2 regions of the Agrobacterium sp. 16-2014-1-2a genome follow, and region 2 is predicted to be linked to the other one. Evidence: predicted binding sites of a transcription regulator. Region 2 holds the regulator's gene; the other holds the start of a gene.
What was found. The regulator PhoB, encoded in region 2, activates phosphate uptake and scavenging genes when phosphate is short. The targets are predictions, from matches to a motif close to TGTCATNNANCTGTCAT.

Region 1: the regulator PhoB is predicted to act here: its motif matches at 1,681-1,697, upstream of ACQZ45_RS00995 (LTA synthase family protein).

Annotation. Positions count from the first base shown of each region.
Region 1 is NZ_JBNWBX010000001.1:195,973-199,390, forward strand. Features, by position in the region: gene ACQZ45_RS00995 (LTA synthase family protein) at 1-1,619, opposite strand, end outside; gene ACQZ45_RS01000 (NAD+ synthase) at 1,851-3,418, shown strand, end outside.
Region 2 is NZ_JBNWBX010000001.1:1,421,064-1,424,481, forward strand. Features, by position in the region: gene ACQZ45_RS07110 (GcrA family cell cycle regulator) at 133-666, shown strand; gene phoB (phosphate regulon transcriptional regulator PhoB) at 968-1,651, opposite strand; gene phoU (phosphate signaling complex protein PhoU) at 1,683-2,408, opposite strand; gene pstB (phosphate ABC transporter ATP-binding protein PstB) at 2,507-3,322, opposite strand; gene pstA (phosphate ABC transporter permease PstA) at 3,337-3,418, opposite strand, start outside.

The sequences.
Region 1 (3,418 bases), 1.2 Mb from region 2:
TTCGAGGACCAGACGACGAGCGGCGTCTCGTGTTCCTTTTTCATGATTTCCAGCGGCGCGCGGCGGCTGGCCACCATGCCCGGCATGTAGCCGCTTTCCACGAATGTCTGGCCAAGCGGCGGCAGGTGATCGCCGAAGAGCACGATGATGGTTTCGCGCTCGCGCTTTTTTGCCCAGCGCATCAGCTTCAGAAGGGCGTCGTCGGCCTCCGCCACGCCCTGCGCATAGGTACCAAGCGCCTGCGATGCGGAAGCGGAAAGATCGCCCTCTACGCCGATGGTGTCGCCGGCATAACGGCCCGCCTCGTAAGGTCCGTGTCCCTGCAGGGTGACGGCGAAGAGGAAGAGCGGGTTGCGCGCATCGTCCGCGGCCACCATGATCTGGTCCATCAGCGCGTCGTCGGAGGCGAAGTTGCCGCGCTTTTCCATGGGCGGCAATGTCTCTTCCGAGCGGAACTCCTCGAAGCCGAAATTCCTGTAGACTTCCTTGCGGTTCCAGAACCATTCCTGAAACGGATGCATGGCGATGGCCGAATATCCTTCGCCACGGAAGAAGCTGGCAAGCGAGGGCACCGGGCGGCGGATATATTGCTGATAAGGAATGCTGCCATAGGGCAGGAAGGCGTTGGAAAAGCCGGTCAGCGCCTCGAATTCCACATTCGCCGTCATGCCGCCGAATTCCGGCGAGAACACGTTGCCGGATTGCTTGGCGCGGATGTTGGGCATCGGATCGGCAGAGAGCTTCACGTTTTCAAGCCGTGTCGGATCCCACAGCGATTCGCTCATCAACATGATGACATCAGGGTAATCGCCCGTGTTGGCGGCAAAGGCGGCGGGTTCCGAGGTCAGGTCTGCGATGCTGTTTTCGCCGTAACCCTGCGGCGCCGAGACGTTGGCCATGGGAATATTGAAGGCAAAGGCCATCAGGAAACCGTTATGGCGGTAATTCTCCTGTTGATCCCACATCATGGGGATGATGTTGAGACGATCGCGCACCCACGAATAATGCGAATAGTCCATGAGCGAGGCGAGGCCGGCCAGAAGCGGCAGCGCCAGCACAAGACCTGCGGCGCGTTCGCGCCAGCTCAAGCCCGGCGAATAACGCCGCGCCAGCAGCCACAGGGTGGAAAGGGCCGCAACCGTGGCGCAAAGGCCAAGGCCGACCAGCACGGCCGTCACCGGCTGGGCTTTCAGCATGGTGGGCAGAAGCTCGAGGATCTGCCGGCCGAACAGCAGGTCGGAGGGATAAAGCGGATCGGAGAGATAGGTCTGTTTCTGCGCGGAAATAAGCCCTGTCAGCGCGCAAAGCGGCGCAACGGCGATGAGCGACAGGTAACGGCGGCCGAGGATGGAATCCAGCGCTACGAGCAGCAGCAGCACGGCGGCGATGGTGGTCATGCCGGGGCGGGCGGATGAGGTGAGGAAGGTGCCGACATCAACTAGCGAACCGCGGGCGATCCATTCCAGCGCGACGACAAGCACGACCGACGAAAATGTCAGATTGGCAAGCGTGTAGGCCTTACCCGAAAGCTTGGAAAGGCTCCGCGTCCATGCAGGCGAAAAGACAAAATCAGCCTTTTCGGAAGCCGTTGTTTTTGGCGCCGAATTTCTCAAACTCATACTCCGGTATTACGAGGCGACACCGCGCAATTCGGGGAGGTGAATCGGGGCGTCGCAAAACTGTCATGTAACTGTCACATAAGCGCGATGAACGCGACATGAACTTTGCGGAGTGTGGCCGGTGCGGTGATAACCTTAGCGTGAATGCCGGTTGCGGCTTCATCCTATCAAGGTGGTGCGGCATGCAATTGCCGCGTTGCGGAGCGGGCACGGGCGCGGTATTGAAAAGCCATGAGCGACAGACACGACATCAAAAACCATCTTCGAATTGCCGTCGGGCAGTTCAATCCGACTGTTGGCGACGTGGCGGGCAATCTCGCCATGGCGCGTGAAGCACGGGCCGATGCGGCGACGCAGGGTGCCGATCTCCTGCTTCTGACCGAGCTGTTCATATCCGGCTATCCGCCGGAAGACCTGGTATTGAAGCCGGCTTTTCTGAAAGCGTGCCTGAAGGCCGTGGAAGAACTGGCGGCGGAAACCGCCGATGGCGGGCCGGGCGTCGTCATCGGTTTTCCGCGTCAGGGTGAAACGGGCCGGCACAATTCGGTTGCGCTTCTGGATGGCGGCAGGATCATCGCGCTGCGTGACAAGATTGACCTGCCGAATTACGGCGAGTTCGATGAAAAACGTGTTTTCGCCGAAGGTTCGATCTCCGGTCCCTATAATTTCCGCGGTGTCAGGATCGGCATTCCGATCTGCGAGGAAATCTGGAACGATATGGGTGTGTGCGAAACGCTTGCCGAAAGCGGGGCGGAAATCCTGCTGGTGCCGAATGGTTCGCCCTATTATCGCGGCAAGCTGGATGTGCGCCATCAGGTGGCGCTGAAGCAGGTAATCGAAAGCGGCTTGCCGCTGGTCTTCGCCAATCAGCTTGGCGGGCAGGACGAGCTGGTTTTCGACGGCGCGAGCTTCGGTTTCAATGCCGACAAGACCCTTGCCTTCCAGATGAGCCAGTTCGAGGCGACCCTTGCCGTTACCGATTGGAAACGCACCGCAGAAGGCTGGCGCTGTGAGAGCGGTCCTTTCTCGAAAATCCCTGAAGGCGAGGAGGCGGATTACCGCGCCTGCATGCTGGGCTTTCGCGATTACGTCAACAAGAACGGCTTCAAGAGCGTGGTTCTCGGCCTTTCCGGCGGTATCGATTCGGCGATCTGCGCTGCGCTTGCTGTTGATGCGCTGGGCGAAGAGCGGGTGCGCTGCATCATGCTGCCCTATCGTTACACCTCCGAGGATTCGCTGAAGGACGCAGCCGATTGCGCCAGGGCGCTCGGCTGCCGTTACGATATCGTGCCCATTGCCGAACCGGTGGATGGGTTCCTTTCGGCGCTTTCGGAAATGTTCGAAGGCACGGAAGAAGGCATTACCGAAGAAAACCTGCAGAGCCGTACACGCGGCACCATTCTCATGGCCGTTTCCAACAAGTTCGGCTCGATGGTGGTGACAACAGGCAACAAGTCGGAAATGTCGGTGGGGTATGCGACGCTTTATGGCGACATGAATGGCGGTTTCAATCCCATCAAGGACCTCTACAAGATGCAGGTCTACGCCATCTCCAGCTGGCGCAATTCCCATGTGCCGCCGGGCGCGCTCGGGCCATCCGGCGAAGTGATCCCCGCCAATATCATCTCCAAGGCGCCATCCGCCGAATTGCGACCCAACCAGACAGACCAGGATTCGCTGCCGCCCTATCCGGTGCTGGACGATATTCTGGAGTGCCTGGTGGAAAAGGAAATGTCGGTCGAGGAAATCCTCGCGCGTGGCCATGATATCGCGACGGTGCACCGGATCGAGCATCTGCT
Region 2 (3,418 bases):
TTAATCGCTAATTACTAGACTGCATTGCGGCGGAACTAGTCACCGAAAATCAGGCGGAAACCACGCTTGCGGCATGCGCGCGAGACGGAGAGGGATTCTGCCGAAAATACACGCGACAAGCGGAGAAGCGGCATGAACTGGACAGACGAACGAGTCGAAAAGCTCAAGAAATTGTGGTCCGAGGGCCTTAGCGCCAGCCAGATTGCAGCGCAGCTGGGCGGCGTCAGCCGTAATGCCGTGATCGGCAAGGTCCATCGTCTCAATCTGCCGGGACGCGTCAAGGCTGGCGGTCCAGTGACTTCGGCACGCTCCGCGCCGAAGCGCACAGCTGCCCCTGCCCCGCGCGCGACGACTTTCGCAGGTCGCGTCAACGCGGCACCGGCGCGTATCCTCACCCGTTCGAACGCGGCAACGGCGCTGCACGAGGAGATCGATATCGAGACCGCGCAGGTGCTCGATTACGTTCCTTCCAAGAACGTTGTCACGCCGATTTCCCGTCGCCTGACGCTGACGGAACTGACCGAGCGCACCTGCAAATGGCCGGTTGGCGATCCGCTGAAGGACGACTTCCATTTCTGCGGTTGTGAGGCGCTGGAATCTTCGCCCTATTGCAAGTTCCATGCGAAACTCGCCTACCAGCCGGTGAGCGAGCGCCGCAAGGCTTGAGTGTTGCGGCACGCATTCAGCACTCAAAAATTACGGGCCTTCGGGCCCGTTTTTTTTATGACAAAAATCAAGCCGCTTTCTGGGGCGACTTGATGGCAGGCCACACCCTTTCCCCTTACTATTGGGCGTGACCCTTCAATCCGGATTTCAACGCGCAGCCGATCTTCTCCGGTCAAAACGGACAATGGCATCGAGTTTGGCGGATATTCACATTGAAAAAGCCCGAAACCGTTTCAGATTTCGGGCTTCCTGATTTTTTGGTGCACTACTTCGCCAGCGAAACCACCTGGTTCCGCGTCGCTCAGGCTTCCATAGAATATCCCGCGCCACGCACCGTGCGGATGACATCCTGCATGTGCGAGAAATTCAGGGCCTTGCGCAGACGTCCGACGTGCACATCGACAGTGCGCTCGTCGACATAGATATCATGACCCCAGACGCCATCCAGCAATTGCGAGCGGGAAAACACCCGACCCGGCGACGTCATCAGGAATTCCAGCAAGCGGAATTCCGTCGGGCCGAGGCGCACTTCGCGGCTTTTGCGGTGAACGCGATGGGTCTCGCGATCCAGTTCGATATCGCCGCATTTGAGCACCGACGACAGAACCTCGGGACGGGCCCGGCGCAACATGGCCTTGACCCGGGCCATGAGTTCCGGCGTCGAGAACGGCTTGACGACATAATCGTCAGCGCCGGTAGCGAGACCGCGAACCCGTTCGCTCTCTTCGCCACGCGCCGTCAGCATGATGATGGGCAGGCGTTCTGTTTCCGGCCGCATTCTCAAGCGCCGGCATAGTTCGATACCGGAGACACCGGGCAACATCCAGTCCAGGATGAGAAGATCCGGAATGCGCTCCTGCAGCCTGATTTCCGCCTCATCGCCACGGGGTATCGTGTCGACGTCGTATCCCTCAGCCTCGAGATTGTAACGAAGCAGGACGCTCAACGCTTCCTCGTCTTCCACAACTGCAATCTTGGGCACCATATGCTGAACTCCGCAAGCTTCTGCTTGTCTGTTACTCGGTCACCGAACCAAGCGTGTTGGAACTGTCGTCCTTCGGACGCTCGCCCTCCGGCTGGCTGCCGGTGGTCATGTAATAGATCGTCTCTGCGATATTGGTCGCATGATCGCCGATACGCTCGATGTTCTTGGCGCAGAACAGAAGATGCGTGCAGGTGGTGATGTTGCGCGGGTCTTCCATCATGTAGGTCAGAAGCTCCCGGAAGAGCGACGTGTACATGGCATCGATTTCCTCGTCGCGTTCACGGATCGCATTGGCCTTTTCGGCGGAACGCGTGGAATAGACGTCGAGGACTTCCTTGAGCTGCACCAGCGCCAGGTCGGACAGATGCTCGATGCCGCGGGCGAGCTTGCGCGGAACGCCGGTGCCGGCGACAGCGATAACGCGCTTGGCCGTGTTCTTGCCAAGATCGCCGACGCGTTCGAGATCGGCGGCGATACGCAGGGTGCCGATGATCTCGCGAAGGTCTGCCGCCATCGGCTGACGCTTGGCGATGGTTACGATCGCCTTGTCGCCGATTTCGCGCTCAGCGTGGTCGAGAATGGTATCGTCCGAAATGACTTTCTGCGCGAGCGCAGCATCGGAATTGACGAGTGCGCGCACGGCGTCACCGCACATCTGCTCGGCAAGACCGCCCATTTCGGCGATGCGGCGCGTCAGAAACTTCAGTTCGTCGTCATAGGCAGACAGGATATGCGAATGGGTCGTTGTCTGTGTCATGGTCTATTCCTCCGGCTTGGCCTGCATGCGCGTGCCCAACAGCGGGGCACGGCAGAGGCACCAGTCTTGTACGGTTACGATAAAGCACCGGCCGGGGATCAGCCGAAGCGGCCCATGATGTAGTCCTGCGTGCGCTGGTCGTCCGGATTGGTGAACATCTTGTCGGTTTCGTTTTCTTCGACAAGATGACCAAGATGGAACATGGCCGTACGCTGGGAAACGCGCGCCGCCTGCTGCATGGAGTGCGTGACGATGACGATGGTGTAGTTGGTGCGCAGTTCGTGGATCAGTTCCTCGACCTTCGCAGTCGCGATCGGATCCAGCGCCGAGCACGGCTCGTCCATCAGGATCACTTCCGGGCTGACGGCAACCGCGCGTGCGATGCACAGACGCTGCTGCTGGCCACCGGAGAGGCCCGTGCCGGATTCCAGCAAACGATCCTTCACCTCGTTCCAGAGACCCGCTTTCTGCAAGCTATGCTCGACGATCTGGTCCATATCCGCCTTGTTGCGGGCGAGACCATGGATACGCGGGCCGTAGGCGATGTTCTCATAAATCGTCTTCGGAAACGGGTTCGGCTTCTGGAACACCATGCCGACGCGGGCACGCAGTTCCACGACGTCGATCTGCTGATCGTAGATATCGTCGGTATCGAGCGTGATCTTGCCGGTGACCCGGCAACCGTCGATCGTGTCGTTCATGCGGTTCAAGGTGCGCAGGAAAGTGGATTTACCGCAACCGGACGGGCCGATAAGTGCAGTCACCGTGTTTTCGCGGACATTGAGGTTCACGTCGTAAAGCGCGCGCTTTTCGCCGTAATAAACCGAAACATCCTTGCCGATCATCTTGTATGAGACTTCATTCATTTTCTTGTCCAGCGCCTTTTCAACTGCTGCTTCCGACAACATGTTCATTGCTCTAGCTCCCTCTACCAGCGCCGCTCAAAGCGGCGACGCAACAGGATTGCGCCAACATTCATGAGAATGAGGAACAGAAGCAGGATGATGATA